DNA from 4 places in the Undibacterium sp. TJN25 genome. Region 2 is predicted to be linked to each of the others. Evidence: predicted binding sites of a transcription regulator. Region 2 holds the regulator's gene; each other region holds the start of a gene.

Region 1 (7,989 bases), on a different contig from region 2:
GAAAAAAAGAGGCTCGCTCTTTTGCTATTCAAAGGACTTCCTACTCGGAACGCCAGATTGATGGAGTACTTTTGGCACTACCTTTTTTCCGCGCCCTTAGTTCAAGGAAGTGGAATCAATATTCTGAAATCCGTGAAACCCGGCCGGCTCTCGCATTCGATCACACCCATGTGCTGTTGAACGAAAGTCTGCGCCAGCGTCAGCCCCAGACCGTTGCCGCCATCCCTGCCAGACACCAGGGGATAAAAAATGCGGTTGCGTATCTCGGACGGGATGCCCGGACCATTGTCAATGATATGCAAGTCTAATGCCAGCCTGTAGCGGACCTTGGCCAAAGTGATCTGCCGCAATACACGGGTCTTGAAAGTCAGCTCTGCATCGCCTGCCCGGATGCGGTCCACCAGTGCCTGCGCTGCATTGTGAGCAATGTTCAGCACCACCTGTATAAGTTGCTCCTTATCGCCGCGGAATTCAGGTATCGACAGGTCATAATCGCGCTTGATGTTCAGGCCATGCGGGAATTCGGCGAATATCAGGCGCAGCACGCGCTCGCATACCTCATGGATATTCACGTCGCCCACAATATGCGGCAGACGGTGCGGCGCCAGCAGACGGTCCACCAATGTCTGCAGGCGGTCGGCCTCCTTGATGATGACCTGCGTGTACTCGCGCAATTCCTTCAACTGCCGCTCAGGCAGCTCCATCTCCAGCAGCTGCGCCGCGCCGCGTATGCCGCCAAGCGGATTCTTGATTTCGTGGGCAAGATTGCGGATCAGCTCCTTGTTGGCCTTGCTTTGGTCCAGCATGCGCTCTTCGCGGTCCAGCTTCAGTTGCTGCACGTTCTCCCTCAGCTCGATCAGCACCGGCGTGTCCGGGTTGTCCAGTGCAGTGACGATGCTGTGTACATGCAGCGGTTCGCGCCCAGCCCTCTCCAGCGCGAGATCCTGGCGCTTGTCGGCAAACTGGTGCTGCACCGCCTGATGAAAAACGGCCAGCAGTTCTTCGCCGTTCAAAAACAGGTCTGCCAGTTTTTGATGCGTGAGCGATTTAAAAGAGCTGTCCAGCAGGTTCTCTGCTGCCGCATTGGCAAAAATGATGCTGCCGTCGGCATCCAGTACGATGACCGCGGACGACAGCAGATCCAGGCCTGCCAGGGAAGTTAATGGTGTTCTCAAGATAATCTATAAAAAAAGGCCGCTGAGTTAGCGACCTTATTACGCAAGCATCATGCCTGATTCGTTACCGGCAAGAATTACTTCAAGTTGCCGACTTCCCGTTTCAGGGCCTCTATATTTTTCTGGGTGCGGGCGATATCTTCCTTCATCGCGCTGACACGGTCCTGATATTTGACGAAATTCTTTTCGTCGCCGCGCCGCTCAGGTTCGCCGTTATTGAATTCTTTCTGCTGGAGAGCCAGCTTTTGCTCTTCCGACTTCAGTTCATCCAGCAAAATCTGCTTGCGGTCGCTGTCGCGCGCTTTTTGCGTACTGTCATCTACCTTGGGAAAATCCGAAGGCGCCTTGGCTGTTTTCTTGGCAGACGCAGGCAAAACCGGCGCAGGCGCGACCGTAAGGCCCTGCAACTCCACTTTCTTGCAACCCTTGGTCAGGCCGGTGTTTTTATATTCCTTGTTGCCATGCTCGTCCACACACAGGTAAACGTCGCTTTCCGCATACGCGTGCGCAGCGAAAATGCCAAAGAGGATCAAACCGGAAAATAGTCTTTTCATAGGAAGCGTAGTTGGTAACGAATGTCTCCTAGTGTATGACATGCAGGCGTGCAACACAATGCGGGCAGTCCGGCTGTTACAGATGTAACAAATCAGGCGAAAAAAAAGCGGGGTTACCCCCGCTTTTTGATGTTCCCCTGATTACAGGGAGTAGTACATGTCGAACTCAACCGGATGGGTCGTCATGCGGAAGCGTTGTACTTCTTGCATTTTCAATTCGATGTACGCATCGATCATGCTGTCAGTGAAGACGCCGCCACGAGTCAGGAATTCGCGATCTTTGTCCAGATATTCCAGCGCCTGTTCCAGCGAGGAGCACACGGTTGGGATCAGTGCATCTTCTTCCGGCGGCAGATGGTACAGATCTTTGGATGCTGCTTCACCTGGATGGATCTTGTTCTGAACGCCGTCCAGGCCTGCCATCATCAATGCTGCGAAGCACAGGTATGGGTTAGCCAGAGGATCAGGGAAACGCGTTTCAATACGGCGGCCCTTAGGATTGGCAACGTAAGGAATCCGGATGGAAGCGGAACGGTTACGTGCCGAGTAAGCCAGTTTCACCGGTGCTTCGTAGCCTGGAACCAGGCGCTTGTACGAGTTGGTGCCTGGGTTGGTGATCGCATTCAGCGCGCGTGCATGCTTGATGATGCCGCCGATGTAGTACAGCGCAAAATCCGACAGACCTGCATAGCCGTCGCCTGCGAACAGGTTTTTGCCGTCTTTCCAGATCGATTGGTGCACGTGCATGCCGGAACCGTTGTCGCCAACGATAGGTTTAGGCATGAAAGTCGCTGTCTTGCCATAAGTGTGCGCTACGTTCCAGACGACGTATTTCAGGTTCTGGGTCCAGTCGGCGCGTTCTACCAAAGTGGAGAACTTGGTGCCTATTTCATTCTGGCCGGCGCCAGCCACTTCATGGTGATGCACTTCAACAGGGATGCCCAATGCTTCCAGTATCAGGCACATTTCAGAACGCATGTCCTGGAAGCTGTCGACTGGAGGAACCGGGAAATAACCGCCTTTGACCGTTGGACGGTGGCCAGTATTGCCGCATTCCAGTTTTTCGCCTGTCGTCCAGGATGCTTCTTCGGAATCAATCTTGACGAAAGAACCGGACATATCGATTTTCCAGCGGACGCCATCAAAAATGAAGAATTCCGGCTCAGGGCCGAAGTAGGCTGTGTCGCCGATACCGGAGGATTTCAGGTAGGCTTCAGCGCGCTTGGCGATGGAACGCGGATCGCGGTCATAGCCTTTGCCATCGGATGGCTCGATCACGTCACATTGCATGAACAATGTAGTCTCTTCCATGAAAGGATCGATATTTGCCGTGTTTGGATCTGGCATCAACAGCATGTCGGACGCTTCGATACCTTTCCAGCCGGCGATGGATGAACCGTCAAACGCGTGGCCGGACTCAAATTTGTCCATGCCGAACTGCGAGACAGGCACGGTCACGTGCTGTTCTTTACCACGGGTATCAGCAAAGCGGAAATCAACGAATTTTACTTCATTGTCTTTCGCCATCTTCAAGACTTCTGCGGCTGTCATTGCCATGTGAAACTCCTCAAATAGAGCTAAAAAATAATTCGAAAAATGCTGAGCCGTCTGCTTGTTGTCTTTTCTGCTACGCATGCCTTCTGCATCTGTCTACAAAAACACCGTTGTTCAGATGACAGCAGAACTCAGCAAAGGATGATAGCAGAATCCATGCCATCCATTAGCCCCGTCATAAGCAAATGAATATTTCTTTAAATCTTTGTTTTTGCAAAGATTTCCAAAACTCTTCCAGAGTAAGGACGAAGTCAGTCATTTTTGAAATTTGCACCAATTCAGAACAAATAAATCGAAAATCACCAAAATAATGCACCATCATATATCAACCTCGTTATTGACTCATTTTGGTGCAGAAATGTTTTCATTTGTATAAGCACCGACCTTGAACGCCTGCTCAAGGCTAAGGATTTTGCCGGCCTCTGCACCGTCATACCCCGCAAGAGCACCAAGCGTGCCTTTAAAGCTGGCAGATTGCAGGATGCGGATAATTTGCTGCATCAATGGCAATTGCACGGCATCCCGCGCGACAGCGAAGAAATAACGCTCCCGTACCAGGGGAATAAAGTCCAGGCCGAAATGGCGTGCCGCGGTTTCCACGCCAAGCCCCGCATCCGCCATACCGCTGGCGATATAAGCAGCCACCGCAGCATGCGTCAGTTCCGCACTTTCGAAACCATTGATGTCGGCTGGCGATATCTCCCGCTCTGCCAGCATCAGCTCCAGCAACATGCGCGTGCCGGAGCCTTGCTGCCGGTTCACGAAGCGCAGCCGGTTGACTGCGATATCGGATAAGGACGAGACCTTGAACGGATTGCCTGCGGCCACGAACAAGCCCTGGGTACGCACCGCCAGGTGGATCAAGGCATGCCTGTCGGGATCGAGCCAGCGCAAGTACTGCGCGGTCGCATTGTGTTCATGCACACCGATGGGAACATGAAAGCCCGCCAGGTCGCACTCCTTGCCCGCCAGCGCGGCCAATGCCTCAGAACTATTCCTGTAGCGCAGCTCCACCGGCAACGCAGCTGCATGGATCTGCTCCAGCAGTGCCGCCACCGCGAACCCATGGCTCGCATCTAGCCGCAACGCCGCCTGGCTGTCTTCACTGACGCGATCCAGTTCATTGGCCAGTTCGGAAGCCAGGCTTTCCAGCAAAGGCGACAGCCTGGCAGCGATGCGCCGGTCAGCCCACATCAGTTTTTCCGCCAGTGCAGACAAGGTGGTGCCGCGCCCCCTGCCGGAAATGACCAATGGCCCGTTGAACAGGGTTTCGGCATCATGCAGCAAACCCCAGGTGTAGCGATAGGACAGTCCGACTGCCTTGGCCGCCAGTGCGATGGATCCAGTCTGTTGAATCAGCACCAGCAGGCGTATCAGCATCGTCGTATCGGCGCTCTGGCTGTTTTCCGTTGCAATCTGCCAGTGAGGATTAATCGTAATTTTGTACATCTTGTTCGCCCATGCCGGTCACAAAACCGGGAGTTGTCATCGCAGGATTGTATCCCAGCCAAGACCGGACTACTCTTCCGGCACGCGGGCAATATCCCGGCAGTTGATGCATAATCGCTTACAAACTATGGACAACGCCACCAAGGAATCATCATGCCGAACAATATCCTGGCAGCCGCAGCACAACGAGGCAAGGACAACGCCCTGCCCTATGCCGGCGCAGTCACGCCGCAAGAAGCCTTTGATTTACTGCAAGCCGACAGCAATGTTCTGCTGGTCGACGTGCGCACCGGTGCGGAACGCGACTGGGTAGGCCGTGTGGCAATTTCTGACCTGCAGCATAAATCGGTGCAATGGAGCCTGTATCCGGGCGGCACGCCCAATCCTGATTTCCTCGCACAATTGTCGGCCGTTGCAGGCAAGAACACCCCTATCCTGTTCCTTTGCCGTTCCGGCGTGCGCTCGCGCCACGCCGCCAAGCTGGCGACAGAAAACGGATACACGCAGTGCTACGACATCCTTGAAGGCTTTGAAGGTGACAAGGATGCTGAGGGCCACCGCAAATCCGTAGGCGGGTGGTGCAAGGCGGGCCTGCCGTGGGCAGGCGCCTGAGCACATCAGGAGTCAAGAAGCAAAAAATAAACAGAGATGAGATGAAGAGCGCTGGAAACAATATTTTTTAACTGAAGATTACAAGGGGTACACAATGGCAGCTTCATGGATAGATATAGCAACGCACGACAAGCAGAGTTTCAAGGGTTACCTGGCCCTGCCGCCCACCGGCTCAGGCCCCGGCCTGCTGCTGATACAGGAAATTTTCGGCGTCAATGAACATATCAGGTCTGTCGCCGACCAGTACGCGCTGGACGGCTATGTGGTGCTGGCGCCTGACCTGTTCTGGCGACAGCAGCCCGGCGTGGACCTGGGCTACAGCGAGGCTGATATGGGTAAAGGCTTTGGACTGATGCAAGGCATGGATTTCGGTCTGGCGCTGCAAGACTTGGCCAGCACTGTAAAAACCCTGCGCGGACGTGCCGAATCCAGCGATAAGGTGGCCTCCATCGGCTACTGCATGGGTGGCTTGCTGTCATTCCTGAGTGCAGCCCATGCCGGCGTGGATGCAGCAATCTGTTATTACCCCGGCGGCATCGACGGCAAGTTGGACGAAGCGGACAAAATTACCTGCCCGGTCCTTTTCAATTTTGCCGAAGCAGATCAGTACATTCCTGCGGAAGCGATAGAAAAAGTCAAAGCCCGATTTGCCAAGTCTTCCAACGTGCAGATAGAAACCTACCCTGGCGTACACCATGGCTTCAACTGCTGGGCGCGCGAATCGTATAATCAGCCTGCTGCCACGCTGGCACACGGCAAGACGCTGGAATTCCTGGCAAAGAAAATGTAACCACTGCAATGTGATGATTGCTTCATCAGGCGGCTTCTGGCCGCCTGCCTATTTTCCTTCCGCCATCAGTTCTGGCGCAATATCATTGGTATCCTTGATAACCTGCAAGACGATATTGGAGCGGATGTCCAGCACACCGGTAGTTTTATACAGACGCTCCAGCACAAACGACGAATAATGCTTCAGGTTGCGGGCACGCACGCGCAACAGATAATTCGCGTCTCCTGTAATGATATAAGACCCGACCACTTCCGGCCATTGCTGCAGTGCCTGCGAAAAATTTTCATGCCACTGCTCCACGTCGCGCCGCATCGTCACCTGCACAAAAGCATCCACTTCCAGCCCCAACCTGGCAGCATCCAGCACAGCGCTATAGCGGCTGATGATCCCGGCCTCTTCCAGCACCCTCACCCTGCGCAGGCAGGAAGAGGGCGACAGGAATACCTTGTCCGCCAGTTCCAGGTTGCTAATGCGGCCGTCCGCCTGTAAAGCCTGCAATATCTTCAAATCCGTCGCATCCAGCTGCATTGCAATATCCTGTCAAAATTTACTCAAATAATCGAACTATATTCTATAGTTAATAGAAAAATCACGCCAGTTTGCAATAATTATTCAGCTATTTGAGCATAAAATAATCAACTCCGGAGCGGTTGAAAGACCGCTCGCTGCGCACAAGCCCACGCCTGTAAATCGAATCCGCACACACCTCTATGACCACAATGACCCGCAACGACTGTCTGACGCTGGACCAAGGCGATACGCTAGCCGGCTTCCGCAACGAGTTCTCCCTGCCGGAAGGCACTATTTACCTAGACGGCAATTCGCTGGGCGCAATGCCCAAGGCAGCGCCGGCACGCGCCCAGCAAGTAATTACCAGCGAATGGGGCACGGACCTGATCAAAAGCTGGAATAAGGCAGGCTGGTTCGATTTGCCTTCGCGCCTGGGCAACCTGCTGGCGCCGCTGATTGGCGCCGCAGAAAACGAAGTCGTCGTTACCGATTCAACTTCCGTCAACCTGTTCAAGGCGCTGGCTGCCGGCCTGCAGATACAGGCCTCTAAAAAAGAGACTGTCGGACGCAAGGTCATCGTCAGCGAACGCAGCAACTTCCCCACCGACCTGTATATGGCGCAAGGCATCACGCGCTGGCTGGACCGCGGTTATACGATACGCCTGGTAGATACGCCGGAAGAGCTGGCCGAGGCCATCAATACCGAAGCGGCGCTGGTCATGCTGACCCACGTCAACTACCGCACCGGCTACCTGCACGACATGCCGGCGCTGACCGCCCACGCGCACAAGCAAGGGGCACTGATCCTGTGGGACCTTGCCCATTCGGCAGGAGCCCTTCCGGTAGAACTGAAGCGCGCCAATGCCGACTTTGCAGTGGGTTGCACCTACAAATACCTGAACGGCGGCCCCGGCTCGCCGGCTTTCATCTGGGTCGCGCAGCGGCATCAGGAAGCCTTCCAGCATCCGCTGTCCGGCTGGTGGGGGCACGCATCGCCGTTCGCCATGCAGCCTGCGTTTGAAGCCACTGCAGGCATACGCCGCGCGCTGTGCGGCACCCAGCCCATCGTCTCGTTGGCCATGGTGGAATGCGGGCTGGAAGTGTTTGCAAAGACCAGCATGCAGGCAATACGCGCCAAATCCCTCGCACTGACCGACCTGTTCATACAACTCGTGGAGCAGCGCTGCTCCCATCACCCTCTGGAACTGGTAACGCCGCGCATGCATGCACAACGCGGCAGCCAGGTCAGTTTCCGCCATGCACACGGCTACGCGGTCATGCAATCGCTGATTGCGCGCGGCGTCATCGGCGATTATCGCGAACCCGGCATCATGCGCTTCGGCTT
Region 2 (7,989 bases):
GACAGCTTCATGACGATGGCATCGGACTTGGCCAGGATGAACGGCGAGGCCAGCATCGACAACACCATCGATGCCAGGATCAGCTGTATCAGCAGCGGGTCCACCAGTTGCAGGCCGCCGGCCTGGTTCAGCAGCACAAAGCCGAATTCACCGGCCTGCGCCAGTCCCAGCCCGGTACGCAGCGCCACGCTGGTGGATGTGCCGAACAGCTTGGCCAGCGCGGTGATCAGGCCGAATTTCAACAATACCGGCCCCATCAGCAGCAACAGGATCAGCCAGCCGTTGGCCGCCACCAGCCGCACATTGAGCAGCATGCCTATGGTCACGAAGAACAGGCCCAGCAATACATCGCGGAAGGGCTTGATGTCCTCTTCCACCTGGTGCCGGTACTCAGTTTCGGAAATCAGCATGCCGGCAACGAAGGCGCCCAGCGCCATCGACAGACCGGCGTAATCGGTAATCCATGCTGCGCCGAGCGTGACCAGCAGCAGGTTCAGCATGAACAGCTCCTGCGAACGGCGCTTGACCACGATGCTGAACCAGCCCCGCATCAGTTTTTGCCCTACGAACAGCAGTACGAACAGCACGAAAGCCGCCTTGGCGCTGGCGCGTGCCAGCGTCTCGACCAGGTCGCCGGAATGGGAGGCCAGCGCCGGCACCAGGATCAGCAGCGGCACGACTGCGAGATCCTGGAACAGCAGCACGCTGATGATCTGGCGACCATGCGGACTTTCCAGCTCCAGCCTTTCAGTCAGCATCTTGGACACGATGGCAGTGGACGACATCGCCAACGCGCCGCCCAATGCAAACGACGCTTCCCAGCTGATATTGAATCTGGATGGCAGGAACAGGGCCATCAGCCAGCCGAACAGCATCGTGGCGACAATGGTAACCAGCACCTGCGCCATGCCCAGCCCGAACACGGCCTTGCGCATCGACATCAGCTTGGGCAGCGAAAATTCCAGGCCTATGGAGAACATCAAAAAAACAACACCGAATTCAGCCAGCTCATGGGTAGTGGCATCATTCTGCGCCAGCCCCAGCCCATAGGGACCGATCAGGATGCCGACCACGAGGTAGCCCAGCATAGGCGGCAGCTGCATCATGCGAAAAGCCACCACGCCCAGCACGGCGGCCCCTAAAAGCAAAAGTGTAGTATCCAAGGCGGTCATGTTGCTTATTATTACTTAAATGGGCGATGCGTATTCAATAATGCGGCAACTATTGTTTAGATGAGAGCAAAAGTAACTGTATGACATCTTCAGTTTCCGCCTAGGCAATATTCAATCTAATGTATCTGGCAAAGTTTTTGCTTAATGAATTTCGTTTATACTTTCGGCATGAGCTCACTTCACTCCCCATTTAATGCACTACCGACCCCATCCAGCCTGGTCACATTTGATGCCGAACGCGCCCTGGCGCTCGCCTGCGAGACTTTGCAGATTGAAGCGGACGCCATCCAGCTCCTGAAACAGCGGCTGGCCAGCGAGGGCCACACCGATTTCACTGAAGCGATTTCGCTGCTGATGAACTGCCGCGGCCGCGTGGTCGTATCGGGCATGGGCAAATCCGGCCATATCGCACGCAAGATGGCCGCCACCTTTGCATCGACCGGCACCCCTGCCCTGTTTGTCCACCCTGGTGAAGCGGCGCACGGCGACCTGGGCATGGTGACGCCGCAGGACGTCTTCATTGCGATTTCCTATTCCGGCGAATCGTCAGAGCTGGCCGCCATTGTGCCCATCATCAAACGGCTGGGCACCAGGCTGATTGCGATGACCGGCAACCCGTCCTCCAGCCTGGCGGAGTGGGCTGATGTCCATCTTGATGTCAGGGTAGAGAAAGAAGCCTGCCCGCTGAATCTGGCGCCGACCGCCAGCACGACAGCGACGCTGGCGTTGGGAGATGCGCTGGCGACCGTGCTCCTGGATGCGCACGGCTTCCGCGAGGAAGATTTCGCGCGCTCCCACCCTGGCGGTGCGCTGGGCCGCAGGCTGCTGACACACGTACGCGACATCATGCGCACCGGCGACGCGGTGCCGCAGGTGACTGCTGACACCAGGCTGACCACGGCCTTGCTGGAAATCACCAAAAAAGGCCTGGCGATGACAGCCATCGTGGACGCAGAACAGCGCGTGATCGGCGTGTTTACCGATGGCGACCTGCGCCGCCTGATGGAAAAAGTTCAGGATTTCTCGCAAGTCGTCATTGCCGACGTCATGCACAAGGCGCCGCGCACGATACGCGCCGAACAGCTGGCGGTGGAAGCTGTCGAAATGATGGAAACCTATCGCATCAACCAGTTGCTGGTCGCAGACGAAAGCGGCAAGCTGGTCGGCGCGCTGCATATCCACGACCTGACCCGCGCCAAGGTGATCTGATGAGCAGCATGGATTCCGGCAAGGCTGCACAATTGAAACTGATGATTTTTGACGTGGATGGCATCCTGACCGACGGCAGCCTGCACTTTGGGCCCGAGGGAGAAATGATGAAGACCTTCAATGTGCTGGACGGCCAGGGCATCAAGCTGCTGCAGCAGGCCGGCATCGCGACGGCAATCATCAGCGCCCGCAGCTCGGCCATTGTCGCCAGACGCGCAGCGGACCTGGGCATCGCCCATCTGCGGCAGGGCATACACGACAAAAAATCCGCGTTCCTGGAACTGCTGGCAGAACTCAATATCAACGCCGATGCCTGCGGCTTCATCGGCGACGACGTCATCGACCTGCCGGTGCTGACGCGCGTCGGCTTTGCCGCCAGCGTGCCGAATGCGCATCCGGAAGTCAGGGCGCGCGTCCATTATGTAACGCAGGCAGCAGGCGGCCGCGGTGCAGCACGCGAGGTATGTGACTTCATCCTGAAAGCGCAGGGCAAATACGAACAGGCGCTTGCGCCTTTCCTGCAGTAAATGGGTGAAATGATATGAGATACATACTTACCGCCGACCGCTTCCGCCTGTGGCTGATGGTAGCGCTGCTGGCCGTTGTTGCACTAGGCAGCTTCTGGGTGCTGGAAGTCATGCGCCGGAATAATGACGAAGGCAACTCCCGTTCCGCTCCCCGCACGGCACCTGACTACTACGTGGAAAATTTCAATTACGTGAAGCTGTCCAATGACGGCAAGACCAATTACCACATCACCGGCAAGCGCATGACGCACAATCCGCGCGATGACGACTATGAAGTGGAGCAGCCGCGCATCAACAGTTTTGACGACAACAAGACACCGGTGACCGTGGTTGCCGACCGCGCGCTGATTGAGCAGAAAAATACGCCTGTGCACCCGGCGAAGGATAGCGACGAAGTCCATTTGTACGGCAACGTCAATGTCAGCCGTCCGGACGGCCCTGCATCCAAATGGATGACGCTGGAGTCCGAGTATCTGTTGCTGCTGACCGACCTCAACATCATGAAAACCGATAACCCCGTGACTATCACCAGCGCCCGCGCCGTCATGCATGCCGTTGGCATGGAAGCCAACAGCACTACGCAGGAAGTGCGCCTGCTGAGCAAGGTGAAAGCCACATTCGATGCGCGCTCGGGCTCGGCGCCGCGTCAACAACCTACCCGATAGCCAGGTTTTATATATGAAAAATAATACCCATTTTAGTTCTGCGCGGCTGCCGAAGTCACTCTTTCTGGCGGCCTGTATTCTGCTCCCCGCCGCCGTGCTGGCCGAACAGGCAGACCGCTACAAAAAGATCGACCTAGAAGCCGAATCCTCTGTCCTCGACGACAAGACCAAGATCAAGACCATGACCGGCAACGTGGAGATCACGCGCGGCACGCTGCTGATCAAGACCGACAAGGCCGTCGCGACCGAAGGTGCTGAGGGATTCCAGTTCATCGTCATGACCAGGGGTCCCGGCGGCCAGGCGTTTTTCAGACAGAAGCGGGATGGCGGCCCCAACCTGTGGGTGGAGGGCGTTGCCGACCGCATGGAATACGACGAAAAAACCGAGGTCGTCAAATTCTTCAATAAGGCGCACGTGAAATACCTGGAAGGCAAAAAAGTCACGCAGGAGCAGGAAGGCGAGTTCATGTCGTATGACAGCAAGACCGAGAACTTTGTCGGCGCCAACAATGCGTCGGGCACCAGCGTGTCTGGCGGTGGCAGGATCAAGATCACCATACAGCCCAAGCTGGAAGAACCCAAGCCGGATTCACCGACCACGCAGAACACACAGAAAAAATAATATGACGAGCACCCTTATTATCAGCGGCCTGCAAAAGAAATACGGCGCGCGGCAAGTCGTGCGCGACGTTTCGCTGGAGGTCAAGAGCGGTGAAGTGGTCGGCTTGCTGGGCCCGAACGGCGCCGGCAAGACCACGTCCTTTTACATGATCGTAGGCCTGGTGCCGTCCGACGCGGGCAAGATAGACGTCAACGGCACCGACATTTCTCACCTGCCCATCCACAAGCGCGCATCGCTGGGCCTGTCCTACCTGCCGCAGGAGGCGTCGGTATTTCGCAAGCTGTCGGTGGAAGACAATATCCGCGCCGTGCTGGAATTGCAAAGAGATGAGAACGGCAAGCTGTTGGAAAAGGCCAAAATCGAGGAAAGGCTGGATACCTTGCTGGCCGAACTGCAGATAGAAAAAATCCGCGAAAACCAGGCGCTGTCCCTGTCCGGCGGCGAGCGCCGCCGTGTGGAAATCGCCAGGGCGCTGGCAACCAGCCCGCGCTTCGTGCTGCTGGACGAACCATTCGCCGGCGTGGATCCGATTGCCGTGATCGAGATCCAGCGCATTGTCCGCTTCCTCAAGGAACGCGGCATCGGCGTGCTGATCACCGACCACAATGTGCGCGAAACCCTGGGTATCTGCGACCACGCCTACATTATCAACCAGGGCGCGGTGCTGGCCAGCGGCAGGCCGGATGAGATCGTCGCCAATGAATCCGTACGCAAGGTTTACCTGGGAGAGCACTTCCGGATGTAACGGATACCGCCCCCTATGAAACAAAGCCTACAACTCCGCACCTCGCAGCATCTGGCATTAACGCCGCAACTGCAGCAATCGATACGTTTGCTGCAGCTATCAACGCTGGAATTGCATCAGGAGCTGGAAAACCTGCTGACCGATAATCCTTTGCTGGAGCGGGTGGACGATCCTTTGGACAATGCCGTCAGGTTATTGGCGGACGGCGCCATCAGCGCCACCAGCAGCGGTTCGGACAACGACAGCAGCCCTGTCAACAATGGCGGCGACGAGCCGGTTGCGCCAGTCGACAGTGGCGAAAGCGGTGAAAGCCCAAATGCGACGGATACGACCAGCGCCAATGAAGAGGACTGGAGTTTTGACGACATGCCGCAAGGCTCCAAAGGTCCGGAAGAGGATGAAGGGCGCCCACAGCTGGAATGTGCGCAGACCTCGCTCAGGGAGCACCTGCTGGAACAGATGCGCGTCACCGTCAAGGAAATACGCGACCGTGCACTGATAGAGCTGATCATCGATGCGCTGGACGGCAACGGCTACCTGACGGAATCGCTGGACGATATCCATGGCGCGTTGCCCCTGGAACTGTGCGTGGAGCCGGAGGAGCTGAATTTTGCGCTGAACATGCTGCAGAGTTTCGAGCCGGCCGGCGTAGGCGCGCGCAGCCTTTCCGAATGCCTGGCGCTGCAAATCAGGCGGCTGCCGAAAATCCCTTTCGTCACACGCCGGCTGGCACTGGAAATTGTTGAAAAACATTTAACCCTTTTTGCACAGCGCGATTTCAACAAGCTGAAAAAAGTGCTTACTTGCGACGATGAGGACTTGCGTGAATCTCAGGTTGTCATCAAGCAATGCAAGCCACATCCCGGCGCCGAATTTACTGCCGATGCATCGGACTACGTGGTGCCGGATGTTATTGTCAGGAAATCAAAAAACGGCTGGCAGGTGTTGCTGAACCAGGATGTGATGCCGCGCCTGCGCGTCAACAGCATGTACGCGAACATCATGAAACAGAACCGCGGCGATGGCACACTGAGCTCCCAGCTGCAGGAAGCCCGCTGGCTGATCAAGAATATGCGGCAGCGCTTCGATACGATACTGCGCGTTGCGCAGGCGATAGTTGAAAGGCAACGCAATTTTTTCACGCATGGTGCTGTTGCGATGAGACCACTTGTTTTGCGCGAAATTGCTGATACACTGGGTTTACACGAGAGTACTATTTCCCGTGTCACAACCCAAAAATACATGCTGACCCCGCATGGAATGTTTGAGTTGAAGTACTTTTTCGGTAGCCACGTTGCGACGGAAACCGGGGGTGAAGCGTCATCCACCGCAATACGGGCACTCATCAAGCAATTGATAGGAGCAGAAGACCAGAAGAACCCACTCTCTGACAGCAAGATCGCAGACATGCTGGGTGAACAAGGCATGGTCATCGCGCGACGCACCGTCGCAAAATACCGGGAAGCCTTGAAAATCCCTCCAGTAAGCCTGCGCAAATCCTTATAAAAATCCTGGAATTCCCAGCGGCATTTATTGCAGTAATGCATGCTGATTTTTCAGATTTCTGTAACAAGTCCTTGTAATTGCGTCTTGCATTGCTATATATAATTTAGCTCGATCTTCAGGGCTAGCACCATGCTATATAGCAAGTAACATCTACCATAGGAGCGCCGTATGAATCTCACAATCAGTGGACATCACCTCGAAGTTACTCCAGCAATCCGTGAACATGTGCAAAACAAGCTAGAGAGGATAAGGCGGCACTTCGATCAAGTCATTGATATTGCAGTCATCCTGACCGTTGACAAGCTCCGGGAAAAAGAAAAACGCCATAAAGCCGATATCAATCTTCACATCAGCGGCAAAGACATCCACGTCGAAAGCCTCGCACAAGACCTGTATGCAGCGATAGACACGCTGATCGACAAACTCGACAGGCAAGTCATCAAACACAAAGACAAAATCCAAGGCCACAAAAACGACGCGATCAAGCATATCCCTGATCCTGCCTCCGCTTCCGCCTGACCGGCGCCTGGTACTGGAATAACGAAGGATGCCAACCGGCATCCTTTTTTATTGGGTTCGCCGCACTTGTGACCCGGCCGCAAGCGAACCGGAAACCCCGAAAAATATTTCTTTTACCAAAGAATCGCGGGCTGCCCGGATAAATCGCGCATACGCGCTAAAATAGGCTTTTCATCTCACTACGATCTTTTCCATGAGCGAATACGTCCAGACCTTCGTCCAGAACCAGATAGGCTTTATCACGCTGGACAGACCCAAGGCATTGAATTCCCTTTCCCTGGACATGGTCCGGGAGCTGACACAGATATTGCTGCAATGGCGCGAAGCGGATAATGTCGGCGCCGTCTTTATTTCTAGTTCCAGTGAAAAGGCTTTTTGCGCCGGCGGCGACATCCGCTTCTTTTACGATGCGGGCACGTCCACGCCGAGGGGCGACAGCGCCTTACTGGAAGACTTCTTCACCGAAGAATATGCGCTGAACCATCTGATCCATTTTTATCCCAAGCCGTATATTGCGCTGCTGAACGGCGTGGTCATGGGCGGCGGCATGGGCATTGCGCAGGCGGGCCCTTCATGCCGTATGCGCATAGTCACCGAGCGTACCAAGATGGCCATGCCGGAGGTCAATATCGGCCTGTTCCCGGACGTGGGCGGCGGTTATTTCCTGTCGCGTGCTCCGGGGCAATTGGGGACCTACCTGGGCCTGACCGGAGAAATCTTCAAGGCGGCCGATGCGATTTACGCCGAACTGGCGGATGTCTATGTGCCTACCAGTGCGATACCTGCGCTGATGCATCTGCTGACTTCGACGCAGCAGGCCGATATCCGCGCGGCGATCCGCGAATTTGCTGCGCCGTTTGCAGAGGAAATCAAGCTGGAAGAAAGCTCGCTGGCAACGCACCGCAGCCTGATAGACCAGTATTTTTCCGCCGGCGATGTGGCAACGATCATTGCAACGCTGTCGGAAGACGGCAGCGAATTCGCGCGGCAGACCCTCGCCGTCATGCAGAAGCGCTCTCCGCTA
Region 3 (7,989 bases), on a different contig from region 2:
GCCAGCGTATGACCGTGCGTTCCAGCACGATGCCGACTGCGCCGGCAACGATGAAGGCCGCCGGCAGGGCGACGATCAGGTAGGCATCGACCGCGCCTGGCATGAACTTGCGGAACGCCATCTGGCACGCATACGTCGTGTAGGCGCCTATCATCAGCAGTTCGCCGTGGGCCATGTTGATGATGCCCATCAGGCCGAAAGTGATAGCCAGGCCCAGGGCGGCCAGCAGCAGCACACTGCCCAGCGAGATGCCGTAAAACAGGTTGCCGACAAATTCCATGCGGCTCAGCCGCGAATCGATGGCGCTCAATGTATTGACTACTTCAACGCGTATGCCTTCATCCGGTTCGCCGTAGCTGCCGTCGGGATTCTGGGCCAGCATTTTTTGCAGGATGGGCTTCAGGCTGGCGTTATTGCTGTCCACCAGCGACTTGACCGCAGCCTTGCGCTGCGCCGCATCCGGCGATTGCAGGTTGGCAGTGGCGATCACCATTTGCAGGATGGATTTGATCTCGGGATCGTTTTCTTTCACATAGGCCTTGGTGACCAGCGGCAGCTGTTCAAGGCTGGCGTCTTTCAACAGCTCCTTGGCAGCGGAAAGGCGCGCCGCTTTTTCCGCCGAAAATAGTTTGAGGCCGGACAGCGCGCTGTCTATCGCGCCGCGCAAGCGGTTATTGATGCTGATCGCTTCCGCACCTTCCGGCAGCGCAGATGTTTTACCTGTTGCCGGATCGTAGGCTTTGTCGTCTTCGACTACATACACGGGGCTGTCGGGTTTTGCCGGGTTCGCATACAGGGATTCGTTCTTTAACGCATTCAATACTTTGGAGGCGTCTTCATTCGCCAGGGCTGCGATGGCGTTGACGGCCTCTATGCGGGCGTCGGGATCATCGCCGGCCAGCGGCTGCAGCAGCTTCGGCTCTATGGCCGCCTGTGCGCTGAACGCGAGGGAAAACAATAACAGGGCAAGGCTTTGTCTGATGATGTTCATAGTGGGCGCAGTGACGCTGGTAAGCGTGAGTCGGGCGCGAACCGACGAATGGCGCAATTGAGGAATGCTTTGCGGATTTTTCCCGCGTGCGTAGCAGTACAAAGCCGGCACATGACGGATCCATGCGGAGCCGCGATGTGCCTGCTAACGTCCTGCGTAAGTTCAGCGGCGCGGTGCCGGCCCGGTTGCCTGAATGGCTGCCGATGCCGGGTCGGTACTGCGCCGATACTGCCGGTTACAGCTTCTGTTTGCTTTCGTTGCCCGGGATGTAAGGGCTCCAAGGCTGTGCGCGAATGGTCGTTTTGGTTTTGTAGACCACGTTGAACTGGCCGTCTGCCTTGATCTCGCCGATCATGACTGGTTTGTGCAGGTGATGGTTGGTTTTATCCATCATCAGTTCAAAGCCGGAAGGTGCTTTGAAAGTCTGGCCGCCCATTGCCGCGATGACCTTGTCCGTATCCGTGGACTTGGCTTTTTCTACGGCCTGTTTCCACATATAGATGCCGACATAGGTTGCTTCCATCGGGTCGTTGGTGACGACGGTATTCGCATTAGGCAGTTTTTTCGCCGCAGCGTAGTCCTTCCATTTTTTGATGAATTCGGTATTGACCGGATTTTTGACCGATTCAAAATAGTTCCATGCAGCCAGGTGGCCGACCAGCGGTTTGGTATCCACACCGCGCAACTCTTCCTCGCCCACAGAGAAGGCGACAACAGGCACATCGGTCGCTTTCAGGCCGGCATTGCCGAGCTCTTTATAGAAAGGCACGTTGGAATCGCCGTTGATGGTGGAGATCACAGCAGTCTTGCCGCCGGCAGCGAATTTTTTGATGTTGGCAACGATGGTCTGGTAATCCGAATGGCCGAACGGTGTGTACACTTCATCGATGTCGGTATCCTTGACGCCCTTGCTATGCAGGAAAGCGCGCAGGATCTTGTTGGTCGTGCGCGGATAGACATAGTCAGTGCCCAGCAGCACGAAACGCTTGGCGCCGCCGCCTTCCTTGGACATCAGGTATTCGGTGGCAGGGATGGCTTGCTGGTTAGGCGCTGCGCCGGTGTAGAACACATTCTTTTCCAGTTCTTCGCCTTCATATTGCACAGGGTAGAACAGCAGGCTGTTCAGTTCCTTGAAGACCGGCAGCGTCGATTTGCGCGATACCGAAGTCCAGCAGCCGAAGACGACCGCAACTTTATCCTGCGTGATCAGCTGGCGGGCTTTTTCTGCGAACAGAGGCCAGTTGGAGGCCGGATCAACGATCACCGCTTCCAGTTTCTTGCCCATCACGCCGCCCTTGGCGTTGATCTCGTCTATCGTCATCAGCGCCACATCTTTCAATGAGGTCTCCGAGATGGCCATGGTGCCGGACAGGGAGTGCAAAATGCCGATCTTGATCGTGTCTTCAGCCAGGGCCTGAGTGACCCAGCCAGACGTTGCCAGTGCCATTGCGCCGAGTGCTGTTGCTTTTAGTATGGTACGACGGGACATGATTTCTCCAAATAGTGATTAGGACTTATTGACCAATTACTGCGGGATACGGTGAGCTGCGATGTGGCGATACTTCCGCTAAGAGAAATAGCAGATTGCGTGCCAGCGGCAGCCGGACTTGAAAAGGGCGGTTAAAGGCCGAATTGGAGGCATATACGGGGAGCCGGCATACGGCGAACAGAGAAAAACGGCGAATTAAGTGCGGATTTTTCCCCGATTTCGTGCGAAAAAACGGTTTTGAGATTATTTGTTAGATAATGGTGCAAATGCTGCGCCGGTTTGTTTCCTGTAAATAAAGAAATCCGGCGGAGTTAGGGCAGGCCTTCCTGCTATGATGCTTGTTTTGCTTTTTCCACCGGTACGCCATGTTCGATTTCCTGTTCAAAAGAAAACCCAAAACTGTCCCTCCGGCCACGGCCGCCCATGCACCCAGCGCCTCGCAGCTTGCCGCGCAGGATGCAAAGAAACAGCAGTCCGAACAGGCCAGGAATGCGGCGCTGGCGAGGCTGGAAAATATTGCCCAGGACGAGGCCGCCGTGACGGCCTTTTTGCTGGCCTGCGACTTCGCCGACGGCCGCCTGAAGGCCGCCCACTATATATATGGCGAGGTGGCGTTGAACCAGGTGCTGGCGGCAACGCGCAATACGGACAGGCGGGTGGCAAAGCTGATGCAATCCAGGCTGGATGTCATCCATGCCGCGGGCAGGCAGCGCTCTGCCGCGCAGGCGTGTATCGCAGCCGCCGCACAAATGCAACAGACGGCGCATCTGATGGCCAACCAGGTTGTGGAGCTGGACAAGCAGGCTGCGGCCGTAAAAGAGTTCCCACAGGAGCTGAAGCAGGAATTCGATGCGCTCAGGGCACAGCTGGAAAACAGGTTGCAGGCGCAAACCGCTTTGCAGCGCAAGGTGCTGAACCTGATCGCCAGACTGCATGAGATGGCCGGTGTGGACGCCGCAAGACTGGAACCGGAACAGGCGCAGCATGCACTTGGCATGTTGCAGGGTGAGTTCGACAGCGGTCTGGCGCAGCCCGAAGCGGTATCACTGCCGAAAAACCTGGCGCAGGAGTTCGCGCAGGAAATAGCCGAATTACGCAAGACGGTGGACGCGCAGCTGGAGATCGCGCGCAAACAGGCAGAAGAGCACGCGAGGGCAGAGAAAAAGGCCGCGGACAAGGCGGCCTCCATCGCTGCAGCTGCCGCGGCATTGTCCGCTCAGGCAAGCCAGGTGGCCGACGAGCTTGCCGCCAGGGCAGAAACTGCATCGAGTGATGCCGGCCCCGTCGATGCTGACGGTGCGCCCGCTGAAACGGCTGTCCCCAGGGAAGCCAGGGAAAAGAAAAATTTGAAAGACAAGCCGGCATTGGCCGTGGTCAGCGTCGAAAAAATCCTCGCCTCCATCAACGGCATGGAGGAGGCGCTGGCGCAGGGCAGTGTCCAGGCTGCGATCAAATTTGACAGGGAATTGCGCGCCATCGACACAAAGGCGTCCGGCTTGCCCCTTGCAGAACGCGACAGGCTGTTGCGCGTGCGCAGCGAGCTGGGCCATTTGCAAGGTTGGGCAAAATGGGGCGGCGGTGTTTCGCGCGACGAACTCGTCAAAACGGCAGAAGAATTGCCTGTGCAAAAGCTGGAACCGAACGAGCTGGCCAAGCGGGTCGCCGACCTGCGTGAACGCTGGAAATCGATGGAAGCGGTCAGCGGCTCGGCCAGCAAGGACGTGTGGGAGCGCTTTGATGCTGCCTGCTCGCTGGCGTACGCGCCTGCCGCCGCCTACTTCCAGCAACTCGGAGAGGAGCGCAAGGCGAATCTGGAGACAGCCGATGCCATGATTGCCGAACTGCGCAGCCATGCCGCGCTGCTGGAGCAGCAGCCCGTTGACTGGAAGGGTATCGTTAACCTCGGTGTGCAGGCGCGCCAAAAATGGCAGACGCTGGGACCGGTGGACCGTAAGCACAGGCCAAGGCTGGAAAGCGAATTCGACGCAGCCTATAAGATACTGTGGGCTCCGCTGGAACAGCGGAGGAAGCAGGAGATCGCAGATCGAGAAGCCATGATCGCCGAAGCGCAGGCGCTGAGCCCTGACCAACGCTCCGTTGTCGACGAAGTGCGTGCCTTGCAGGCCCGCTGGCAGGAACAGGCCGGCTCCGTGCCGCTGAAGCGCAAGGACGAGCAGGCGCTGTGGGAAAAATTCCGTGCTGCCTGCGATGCGATATTCGCGCAGCGCAGGGCAGCATCTGAAACTGCAGACAGCCAGCGCAAGGATAACCTGCAGGCGAAAGAGACAGTCTGCGCCGGGCTGGAGCAGGCCCGGGATGCCTTGGACAGCGATCAGGCGATCCGGCAATTGCTGCAGCAGAGTGCCGCGGCCTGGCGCGACATCGGCTATGTGCCGAGAGCGGACGAAGCGGCGATTGAGCAGCGCTACAAGAATGCGGTAAGCGCGCTAGAAGCAGCAGCGGCCCGCCTGCTGCGCGAAAAAGACAAGCTGGCGAACCAGGCGTTGCAGCAGAGGATAGTTATCTGCCACACGCTGGAAAAAATGCTGGTGCTGGACACCGCCGATGAAGCCAGGGTAGCGCAGCTGTCGGCTGAATGGGCGGGTCTGCCGCCGTTGCAGGCCAAGGCGGATGCGGCGATGCAACGGCGCTTTTCTGCCATCGTCAAAGCTTTGCAGGAGCAGGATCAGGCATACGTCGGCACATTGCGGGATAATGCAGACAGGTTTGACCAGGCCTTGTTGCAACTGGAAGTCGTTGCCAGCGTGGATAGTCCGGAAGAATTTTCGCGCGAGCGGCTGCAGATGCAGGTCAAGGTATTGCAGTCCTCCCTGCAGTCGGGCAGCAGACAGCCCGCCGTGGGTGAGCAATTGCGCAATGTCTGCGCGCTGCCGGCGCTGACGAACGACAAGCAGATGCAGAGGCTGGCTAAAATCCTCGCGGCCAGCACGGTCTGACCGCTTGACCGCTGTGGGCAAGGCTGAAGAGGGAACCGATTGCCTGTACACGGGTCTGAATCCGGGCAGGGTTTTCGCTTGCAGCTAAGCTTGAGGCCCTGCGCATCTGATATGAAAGGAAAAATAATGAGCTATGTATTCCCCCCGGTCACCGCGACCGTACCTGTTGCCGGTTCCGATGCGCTGTTCCCGGTGCACCGGATCTACTGCGTGGGCCGCAATTATGTTGACCACGCGATAGAGATGGGCCACACCGGCCGCGAAGCGCCGTTTTTCTTTATGAAACCGGCGGATGCAGTATTGCCTGTGGCGGAAGGCAAAACGGGTGAGATGCCTTATCCGAGCATGACCAAGGACCTGCACCACGAGATAGAACTGGTGGTCGCAATCGGCAAATCCGGCAAGGATATTTCGGTGGAAGATGCCGCTTCCTATATATGGGGCTATGCAGTCGGCCTGGATATGACCCGGCGCGACTTGCAGGGCGAAGCGAAGAAGCAGGGCAGGCCCTGGGATACCGGCAAGGGATTCGACTATTCGGCGCCGATTTCCTCACTGTATCCGGTAGCGCAGACCAAATTGATCACCGAAGGCAATATCCACCTGGATGTCAACGGCGAGCAGCGCCAGGACAGCGATATCCGCAAGCTGATCTGGAACGTTGCCGAAACCATTTCCTACCTGTCCAAATTCTACGAACTGCAAGCCGGTGACCTGATCTTTACCGGTACGCCGGAGGGTGTCGCTGCCGTAAAAACCGGCGATCTGCTGGAAGGGCGAATTTCCGGACTGGGGTCGTTGAAAGTACAACTGGTATGACAGGGAGCAGGCATGAAGCTGTATAGTTATTTTCGCAGTTCCGCATCTTACCGGGTACGCATAGCGCTGAACCTGAAAGGCCTGGAGTACGATACCGTTCCCATCCATCTGGTGAAAAACGGCGGCGAGCAATACTCGGACAGTTATCGCGCGATTAATCCGGATGCACTGGTGCCGTCCTTCATGGACGAGCATGACGGTAAAGACGTGGAGATCACGCAGTCGCTGGCCATTATCGAATACCTAGAAGAAACCCACCCGCAGGTTCCGGTGCTGCCGCGTGGCCCTGCTGACAGGGCCTACGTCAGGTCGCTGGCGTTGTCTGTTGCCTGCGAAATTCACCCGGTGAATAACCTTCGGGTGCTGCGCTACCTGAGTACGACACTGGGCGTGAACGAAGAGCAAAAAAATGCCTGGTATCGGCACTGGTGCGAAGCAGGCATGGCGGCACTGGAGCAAAGGCTGGCGTCGGACGCGCGCACCGGCCGTTTTTGTTTCGGCGATACTCCCACGCTGGCCGACTGCTGCCTGGTTCCGCAGGTTTTCAATGCACTGCGTTTCAAGTGCGACATGAGTGCCATGCCGGTCATCATGCGCATCAACGAGGCTTGCCTGGAACTGGATGCTTTCTCCCGCGCATCCCCAGGGAGCCAGCCGGACTCGGAATAAAGCGCAAGGCCTTGCTGCTACATCAGGCATGCACGAAATAAAAAAGGATGCCGAAAAAACGGCATCCTTTTTTTATTTGATAACTGAAACTGCTTGAGACTAGTAGGAATAGATTGCCTGCTGCGGCTTTATCCTAATTAGGCAGTCCCTCGGGCGAAGGCGGGTTACCTGACAAGGTATCGCTCAGCACCGATATCAAAATAGACCTGGTCAGTTTGGATTTGGTGGTGTAGCCGTCTATTGCAAATTCGTGATTGACCTGTTTCTCAGGCGCATACCCAGGCTGGCCGGTGCGCAATACGATACGCAGATTGTTCCTGCCCAGGTCGTTACGGATAATGCTGACCAGCTTCAGTCCCGCATCCACTGTTTCCATCACCACGTCCAGCAATACCAGGGCCAGATCCTGGTTGGCTTCGATGACGGAACGGGCTTCGCGGGCGGAATAGGCGTGCAAGAATTCCAGCGGCCTGCCATGTATCTGTACGCCGCTCAGCGCGAGCAGCGTGGTTTCATGTACGTTGATGTCGTCGTCGGCGATCAGGATCTTCCACGGAGCAAAGCTCGTTTTGGTTTGCTGGTCCTGGCTGTCCTCTTCCAGAAAATCAATGATGTCATCATCATTCTGGCCATGACTGCATGTCGACAAGTCGTCTTCGGAAAAATTGGACGAAAACCCGATATCCCCGACATATACCCTGGACCTCGACAGTTCCTGCGGCGCCGTATATTGATGGAATATGCGCTCAATCAAGCCGGGCGTTTTACTGTGGTGAGGCTTCATCAGTTATCTCCCTGTTGCTTGGATTAAATTTTTTTGCAATTTAATCTTATGTGAACCTGAAGTGATAATCAAGAGCACGGGTACCTATTTTGTTAAAAATTGACAACTTAAGTTGACAGTTTTTGTTTGACTCAAATAAACATCGCTTAGTTCAGTGTACTCTTAAATTCATGCCAAACACGTGGCAATGTGTAAATGCGTGATGGTAGTATGGGAATAGTTGGCCCATCTTCGTCCGGATGCGCATGCCTGCAGAAAAATGCGCATTTATCCGGCCGGG
Region 4 (7,989 bases), on a different contig from region 2:
GTGCAATACAGAACTCAGCCCTTAGCCACCTAGCTATTTAAACCGTCCAACTAATTGGGGTCAGTTCAAAATACATGCAGGCTTTTTTGTGTGCATTTTGCCGGTTCAGGCCGCCAGCAGTTCGTGCAACGGCCAGCGCGGCCGTACATTGAATGCATAGTCGCGCGTGGCGGCGGCAGGATTTTTCTTCAGCCGCATCGCACCGGCGAAAGCGATCATTGCGCCATTGTCGGTGCAAAACTCCAGTTCCGGGTAAAACACCTGGAAGCGTTTTTTCGCCGCCGCTGCATTCAGCGCCGCGCGCAATTGCTGATTGGCGCCGACGCCGCCCGCGATGACCAGCCGCTTCAGGCCGCTTTCCTTGATCGCCGTCACGCATTTGGCCACCAGCACATCCACAATCGCATCCACAAAACCGCGTGCGATATTGGCTTTGTCCTGCTCGCAGATATTGGCGGAATTGGCGGCTGTCTGCTTGACCACGGTCAGCACCGAAGTCTTCAGGCCCGAGAAACTGAAGTTCAGGTCCTTGGAGTGCAGCATGGGCCGCGGGAATTTATAGGCCAGCGGGTCGCCAAACTCGGCCAGCCGCGAAATTGCCGGACCGCCGGGGTAAGACAGGCCAAGCAGCTTGGCTGACTTGTCGAACGCCTCGCCGGCGGCATCATCCAGGGTTTCTCCCAAAAGCTGGTACTGGCCCACGCCGTCCACCCGCATCAATTGCGTGTGCCCGCCGGAGACCAGCAGCGCAATGAATGGAAATTCAGGCGGCTTGCTGGCGAGCAGCGGCGACAGCAGATGTCCTTCCAGATGGTGGATGCCCAGTACCGGTTTATCCAGCGCCAGGCCCAGCCCGCAGGCAACCGAGGCACCTACCAGCAGCGCGCCGGCCAGCCCGGGCCCCTGGGTATATGCAATGGCATCTATGGCCGTGCGCGGCAGGGCTGCCTGCTCCAGCACTTGTTCCAGCAGTGGAATGGCGCGCCGTATATGGTCACGCGACGCAAGCTCCGGCACCACGCCGCCATATTCCTGGTGCATTGCTATCTGCGAGTGCAGCGCATGCGCCAGCAGGCCGCCTTCCGTGTCGTACAAGGCCAGGCCGGTTTCATCGCAGGAAGACTCCACACCTAAAACTATCATTGCTATACCGTTATTCATCAGATTGAAGCAAAAAGACAATACGTCCCCATCTCGTTCGTGCATCTGATGGGTGCGATTCTTGCTTAGTGGCTTATGACCGAGATTATATTCGCAATCCAATAGTTAGATAGTTAGACAGCTGGATAGTTAATTGCTGAAGCCCATTCACTGAGTCATCCAATGAGCCAAAAGCCCCCTGGCAATACTGAAAAACCAAACAGCAGCGCAGACACAATGCATGGATTGCATGCCTTGCCTGCTTTACGCATTGTGGTCGTCAATACCGTCGTCCTGCAGGAAACCGAGCAGGACGAGCATCTGCACGCGCAGCTGGAACGCTCGCGCACGCTGCGCATAGGGTTGCTGCAGGCAGGCTACAACATCATTGCCTCCCTGCCGGGGGATTTCTACCTGCCGGAGCGGCTGGCGCAGTTGCAGCCCGATCTGATCATCATCGATGCCGAATCAGATGCCCGCGATGTGCTGGAGCACGTGGTGATGGCCACGCGTGATGCGCCGCGGCCTATTGCCTTGTTTACCGAGGATGGCGATACCTCCTGCATGGCCGCTGCCATGGAGGCCGGGGTGTCGGCTTACGTAGTAGCGGGCCTGCATCCGGAGCGTGTCAAACCGGTGCTGGATGTGGCGCTGGCAAGGTTTAAGGCGGACCAGAAACTGCGCGCTGAGCTATCCGATACCAAGGCCAGGCTGGCCGAGCGCAAGACCATAGAGCGGGCCAAAGGCTTGCTGATGGAGCGTCACCACATGTCGGAGAACGACGCTTATCAGAAGCTGCGCAAGCTGGCGATGGAAAAGAATTTGAAGCTGGCCGATATCGCGCAAAGGATACTGGACGTGGCCGACCTGCTGGGCTGATAAAAATGCGATAGAGGCAAGCCGCTGCGAAATGAAATGGTGCGCCGCGCAAAAATATGCAGCATTTCGGGGCATGAACTTGTCAAATTGAATACGCCGGATCCCCTTCGGCATGAAAATCTAGGGAAATACCTGCAATTGCCGCTGGCATAGCAATTGCTGAACAAGTAGCAGGAGCCCGATATGCTCCCGGCGCCGATGGCGGCGCCAATGTGAATTCGGCTAACGGCGGCCGGTTCGCTTCAGACAAAGGCGTCTTTCCATATTGATTAATCAGTATGGCGAGGTGCCTTTTTTATTTGCTGATGTCTTTCCGTCAAGCCGCCGCAGAGCCTTGATGCGAATTTTCCCGGAGTGCAGACATGCTGAACAAGGTATCTAATTCTGACAATGAAAGTGTGGCCGGCAATGAAGATCAGATTAACCTCAAACGCCGCACCGTCATACAAAGTGCAGGCTTGCTGGCAGGAGCGGGCATGATGGGATTGGCGACAGGCGGCGCATGGGCCGCGGGCTCCGATAAACCGGAAAAAGAAGAAGTCAAGGTAGGCTTCATCCCATTGACCGATTGTGCATCGGTGGTGATGGCCTCAGTGCTGGGCTTCGATAAAAAATACGGCATCAAGATCATTCCGTCCAAGGAGTCTTCCTGGGCCAGCGTGCGCGACAAGCTTGTCAACGGCGAGCTCGATGCGGCGCATGTCTTGTACGGCCTGCTGTACGGCGTGCAGCTGGGCGTCAGCGGCACCAAGAAAGACATGGCGCTGCTGATGACGCTGAACAATAACGGCCAGGCGATCACTCTGTCCAAAAAGCTGGCCGACAAGGGTGCGGTGGACGGCCCGGGCCTGGCAAAGCTGATGCAGACCGACAAGCGCGAATATACGTTTGCACAAACTTTCCCGACCGGCACGCATGCGATGTGGCTGTATTACTGGCTGGCGGCCAACGGCATCAACCCGATGAAGGACGCCAAGGTCATTACCGTGCCGCCACCGCAGATGGTGGCCAATATGCGGGTCGGCAACATGGATGGGTTTTGTGTCGGCGAGCCGTGGAACCATCGCGCGATTGCAGACGGCATAGGCATCACCGCGGTAACCACGCAGGATATCTGGAAAGACCATCCGGAAAAAGTGCTGGGCACCACGGCGGAGTTCGTGCAGAAGTATCCCAACACCGCACGCGCCCTGACGGCGGCAGTGCTGGAAGCCGGCCGCTGGATCGATGCGTCGCTGTCCAACAAGACCAAGATGGCGGAAACCATTGCCGATAAATCCTATGTGAATACCTCGGTGGACGTCATTAACCAGCGTATTCTCGGCCGCTACCAGAATGGCCTGGGCAAGACCTGGGACGACCCGAACTACATGAAATTTTTCAATGACGGCGCGGTGAATTTTCCGTACCTGTCGGACGGCATGTGGTTCCTGACCCAGCACAAGCGCTGGGGCCTGCTGAAGGCGGACCCCGACTACCTGGCCGTGGCCAAGGCAGTCAATCGCATCGACATCTATAAGGATGCGGCGGCAATGGTCAAGGTCAATGTGCCCAAGGACCCCATGCGCACCAGCAAGCTTATGGACGGTACGGTATGGGACGGTAAGAATCCCGCAGCATACGCGGCGTCATTCAAGATCAGGGCATAAGGAGGCGGCATGAATACGATGGTCCATGGAGCAATCAGCGATCCCGGCGCGGTGCATGCCGCAGACAGCGCCAAGTCGGAAGTGAGCGAATCGGTAGTGGAACCGGCCACAATGAGCGTCAGCGTCCCTGCGGCGAAAGAAGAGCGGCCCGTGCCGGGATCGGACGCTGCCAGGGCGCGCTCCAAAATACGGCCCTTCCTGCTGGCAGTGTTGCCGCCTGTGCTGGGCATCGCCTTCCTGATACTGGTATGGGAGATCATTGCGTATAAAAATACCGCGTTCCCTTCGCCGATGGTGACGCTGGAGGAGGCGATCAAGGTGTTTTCCGATCCCTTTTACCAGAAAGGGCCGAACGACCAGGGCATAGGCTGGAATATCTATGCGTCACTGAAACGGGTTGCTGTCGGCTTCGGGCTGGCAGCGCTGGTCGGCATTCCGCTGGGTTTCCTGATCGGGCGTTTCAAATTCCTGTCCGGCATGTTCAATCCCATCATCAGCCTGCTGAAGCCTGTGTCGCCGCTGGCCTGGCTGCCTATCGGCTTGCTGGTCTTCAAGTCGGCCAATCCTGCTGCGATCTGGTCTATCTTCATCTGCTCGATCTGGCCGATGATCATCAACACCGCAATAGGCGTGCAAAGGGTGCCGCAGGATTATATGAACGTGGCGCGCGTGCTGAACCTGTCTGAGTGGAAGATCGTCACCCGCATCCTGTTTCCTTCCGTGCTGCCGTATATGCTGACAGGCGTGCGCTTGGCCATAGGCACGGCCTGGCTTGTTATCGTCGCGGCGGAAATGCTGACGGGCGGCGTGGGCATAGGCTTTTGGGTCTGGGACGAATGGAACAACCTGAACGTGCCGCACATCATCATTGCGATCGTCGTCATCGGCATGGTGGGGCTGATCCTGGAGCAGATCCTGGTGTCGCTGGCGCGCGCCTTCACCTACGAAGACGCAGGCAATTAACAGATAACCGGGCAACCACCCATCCAGGAAAGCAATCATGGAAAATATCGACCACGCATCACCGAATGCAAAGTACATCGACATCCGTCAGGCGGAAATGGTGTTCCATACACGCAAAGGCAGTTTTCATGCGCTGCGCGACATCAACCTTACGGTGCGCAAGGGTGAGTTTGTCACGCTGATCGGCCACTCCGGCTGTGGCAAGTCGACGCTGCTGAACCTGATCGCCGGGCTCACCAAGGCCACGTCCGGCGCGCTGCTGTGCGCCCACCGCGAGATTGCCGGGCCTTCGCCGGAGCGCGGCGTGGTGTTCCAGAACCATTCGCTGCTTCCCTGGCTGACCTGCTATGAAAACGTCTACCTGGCTGTGGAGCGCGTTTTCGGCGCGACAGAAAACAGCACCAAGCTGAAGATGCGCACGATGCAGGCACTGGCCCTGGTCGGGCTCGCGCATGCCGAGCAGAAGCGCCCCAATGAAATTTCCGGCGGCATGAAGCAGAGGGTGGGCATCGCGCGCGCGCTGTCGATGGAACCCAAGGTGTTGCTGATGGATGAGCCTTTCGGCGCGCTGGATGCGCTGACCCGTGCCCACTTGCAGGATGAGTTGCTGAAGATCGTCGCCAAGACCAACTCCACTGTGGTCATGGTTACGCATGACGTGGACGAGGCTGTGCTGCTGTCAGACCGGATTGTGATGATGACCAACGGCCCCGCCGCGACAATAGGCGAAATCCTGCAGGTAAGGCTTGAGCGGCCGCGCGACCGCGTGGAGCTGGCGCAAAATCCGCTGTATTCCGAATACCGGACGTCGGTGCTGGAGTTCCTGTATCACCGGGAGTCGCATCCGGCGGCAGCCTGAACGCGATTTAGGGGTTTGCTGTAAATGGCCGCGAGACGCGCTTCGGTGTAAGCTATTGCCATGGAAAATACAGACACTCAGGTAAATAAAGAATCTTTTGCTGCAGCCCGTTTCATCAAGGAAATCGGGCGCGGCAAGGATGGTGCGCGCAGCATGTCGCGCGAGGATGCACAACTGCTGTACGGCGCCATGCTGGAAGGGCGGGTGTCCGACCTGGAGATGGGCGGCATCCTGCTGGCGATGCGCATCAAGGGCGAATCCACTGATGAGATCGCTGGGTTCATGGCGGCGGCAGAGGCGCAGATGCAGCAGCTTGCCGCGCCGGCTGGCAACGCAGACGGCACACGCGGTAACCATGGTAACCAGTATGCGCCGGTTGTCATCCCCACCTATAACGGTGCGCGCAAGAAAGCCAACCTGACGCCTTTGCTGGCCTTGCTGCTGGCGCGGCGCGGTGTGCCGGTGCTGGTGCATGGCGTACTGCGCGATGCCGGCCGTGTGACCACGGCCGAGATACTGGAAGCCTTGCAGCATCCTGCGGCGCAATCGGTGCAGCAGGCGGAGGCGCAGATGGCCGCCGGCCAGCCGGCCTTTATAGCGATAGATCTGTTGTCGCCAGCCATGGCGCGCTTGCTGGCGATGCGCCGCGTGCTCGGCGTGCGCAATTCCACGCATACGCTGGTGAAGATATTGCAACCGTTCAAAGGGCCGGCGCTGCGCCTGACGTCGTACACGCATCCTGAATATTTCACGATGCTGCAGCATTATTTCAGCCAGGTGGCACCGCATGGCAGGGGCGATGCCTTCCTGATGCGCGGCACGGAAGGCGAAACCGTTGCCAATACCGGTCGCGCGCAGCAGATAGACTGGTTTCATCAGGGGCAATGCACAACGCTGGTCCATACCCACCAGACCATCGTCGGCGAGCTACCCAATACCCCGGATGAAAAAGACGCTGCTGTCACGGCGCAATGGATACAGGCGGTGCTGGACGACAAGATACCGGTGCCGGCCAGCATTGCCGAACAGGTCGAGCACTGTGTGCTGGTAGCGCACATGCTGGCTGAACGCGCGCCGCCAGCGTCCTAGATTGTACCTAGTGTATTGAATGAATATCGGAGCAGAGATGGAACAGCATGCAAAGCAGGCGGGCAAAGTTGTGCTGGTCGGCGCCGGACCCGGCGATCCGGAACTGCTGACGTTGAAAGCAGTCAGGGCGATTGCGCAGGCGGACGTTATCCTGGTGGACGACCTGGTCAACCCCGAGGTGCTGCAGCATGCGCGTGAGGATGCGAGGGTGGTGCAGGTCGGCAAGCGTGGCGGCTGCCGTTCCACTCCGCAGGCTTTTATCGAGAAACTGATGCTGGCCGAGGCCAGGGCCGGGCATTGTGTGGTGCGGCTGAAGGGTGGCGATCCTTTCATCTTCGGGCGCGGCGGGGAAGAGCGCCGCCATCTGATGGAGCAGGGCATACAGGTGGATGTCGTTAACGGCATCAGCAGCGGCCTGGCGGCGCCTGCATCTTTGGGTATACCGCTGACCCACAGGGATTTTTCGCAAGGCGCCATCTTCGTCACCGGCCACGGCAAGAACGAGGACAGCAATCCGGATTGGGCTTTGCTGGCAAAAACCGGCATGACGCTGGTGATCTATATGGGCGTCGCGCATTGCCGCGACATCCAGCAGGCATTGCTGGCGGGCGGACTAGCCGCGCGCACGCCGGTCGCGGTCATCCAGTCGGCAAGCATGCCGGGCCAGGCGCAGCTGATTACGGAACTTGGAGCGATGGCCTACGATATTGCCGTCTCTGCGCTGGGTAGCCCGAGCGTGATCGTCATCGGGGATGTGGTCCGATGCGCAGACAATCTGGCGGTGGATGCGCACGCCGCACGTCAGGAACATCTTCTTTTCAGCCGGGCCTGAGCATCTGATCGGCTACAATCACGCCTGCTCAATGAGCAAATCAGAATAATCAGATGCGGATAGTGGCAGGCCATGAGTAAAAAAATTGATGTTGCAGTGATCGGCGCCGGAGCCGCAGGCATGATGTGTGCAGCGGTGGCCGGGCAGCGTGGCAAGAGCGTGGTGCTGATCGACCATGCGGGCAAGCTGGCGGAAAAAATCCGCATCTCCGGCGGTGGTCGTTGCAACTTCACCAACCTGCACGCCGGGCCGGCCAATTTCCTGTCCGAGAATCCGCATTTCTGCAAAAGCGCGTTGTCGCGCTATACGCCGCAAGATTTCCTGGCGCTGGTCAAGCGCTACAAGATTGCTTTTCATGAAAAGCATAAAGGCCAACTGTTCTGCGACAACAGCGCGGAAGACATCATTAGCATGCTGAAGGCCGAATGCGATGCCGGCAAGGTAAGCTGGCGCATGCCCTGCAAGGTGGATGACGTACAGCGCGCCGCCGACGGCGAGGGCTTCATCATTCAGACTGGAGAAGGAGAAATACGCGCCGCCAGTGTGGTCGTCGCCACCGGTGGCCTGTCCATTCCCAA

The links. Region 2 encodes sigma-54, which starts transcription at its own class of promoters, with help from an activator protein. Its sites were predicted from a motif close to TGGCANGNAANCTGCTTT; they were not measured.
Region 1: the regulator sigma-54 is predicted to act here: its motif matches at 3,428-3,445, upstream of glnA (type I glutamate--ammonia ligase).
Region 3: the regulator sigma-54 is predicted to act here: its motif matches at 2,568-2,585, upstream of urtA (urea ABC transporter substrate-binding protein).
Region 4: the regulator sigma-54 is predicted to act here: its motif matches at 2,165-2,182, upstream of ACO0LO_RS19660 (CmpA/NrtA family ABC transporter substrate-binding protein).

What each region holds. Positions count from the first base shown of each region.
Region 1 covers NZ_JBMPPM010000008.1:284,962-292,950, reverse strand. The annotation lists gene glnL (nitrogen regulation protein NR(II)) at 102-1,175, opposite strand; gene ACO0LO_RS20935 (DUF4124 domain-containing protein) at 1,253-1,729, opposite strand; gene glnA (type I glutamate--ammonia ligase) at 1,871-3,286, opposite strand; gene ACO0LO_RS20925 (substrate-binding domain-containing protein) at 3,626-4,732, opposite strand; gene ACO0LO_RS20920 (rhodanese-like domain-containing protein) at 4,886-5,344, shown strand; gene ACO0LO_RS20915 (dienelactone hydrolase family protein) at 5,439-6,134, shown strand; gene ACO0LO_RS20910 (Lrp/AsnC family transcriptional regulator) at 6,183-6,662, opposite strand; gene kynU (kynureninase) at 6,845-7,989, shown strand, end outside.
Region 2 covers NZ_JBMPPM010000004.1:642,457-650,445, forward strand. The annotation lists gene ACO0LO_RS12990 (monovalent cation:proton antiporter-2 (CPA2) family protein) at 1-1,172, opposite strand, end outside; gene ACO0LO_RS12995 (KpsF/GutQ family sugar-phosphate isomerase) at 1,341-2,381, shown strand; gene ACO0LO_RS13000 (KdsC family phosphatase) at 2,381-2,908, shown strand; gene lptC (LPS export ABC transporter periplasmic protein LptC) at 2,923-3,573, shown strand; gene lptA (lipopolysaccharide transport periplasmic protein LptA) at 3,587-4,195, shown strand; gene lptB (LPS export ABC transporter ATP-binding protein) at 4,197-4,940, shown strand; gene ACO0LO_RS13020 (RNA polymerase factor sigma-54) at 4,956-6,446, shown strand; gene hpf (ribosome hibernation-promoting factor, HPF/YfiA family) at 6,615-6,965, shown strand; gene ACO0LO_RS13030 (enoyl-CoA hydratase/isomerase family protein) at 7,159-7,989, shown strand, end outside.
Region 3 covers NZ_JBMPPM010000008.1:198,976-206,964, forward strand. The annotation lists gene urtB (urea ABC transporter permease subunit UrtB) at 1-991, opposite strand, end outside; gene urtA (urea ABC transporter substrate-binding protein) at 1,227-2,480, opposite strand; gene ACO0LO_RS20555 (DUF349 domain-containing protein) at 2,846-5,437, shown strand; gene ACO0LO_RS20560 (fumarylacetoacetate hydrolase family protein) at 5,564-6,256, shown strand; gene maiA (maleylacetoacetate isomerase) at 6,269-6,925, shown strand; gene ACO0LO_RS20570 (response regulator) at 7,059-7,709, opposite strand.
Region 4 covers NZ_JBMPPM010000008.1:60-8,048, forward strand. The annotation lists partial or broken gene ACO0LO_RS19645 (IS3 family transposase) at 1-33, shown strand, start outside; gene tsaD (tRNA (adenosine(37)-N6)-threonylcarbamoyltransferase complex transferase subunit TsaD) at 106-1,143, opposite strand; gene ACO0LO_RS19655 (ANTAR domain-containing response regulator) at 1,378-2,019, shown strand; gene ACO0LO_RS19660 (CmpA/NrtA family ABC transporter substrate-binding protein) at 2,382-3,668, shown strand; gene ntrB (nitrate ABC transporter permease) at 3,687-4,631, shown strand; gene ACO0LO_RS19670 (ABC transporter ATP-binding protein) at 4,669-5,490, shown strand; gene ybiB (DNA-binding protein YbiB) at 5,551-6,579, shown strand; gene cobA (uroporphyrinogen-III C-methyltransferase) at 6,617-7,411, shown strand; gene ACO0LO_RS19685 (NAD(P)/FAD-dependent oxidoreductase) at 7,484-7,989, shown strand, end outside.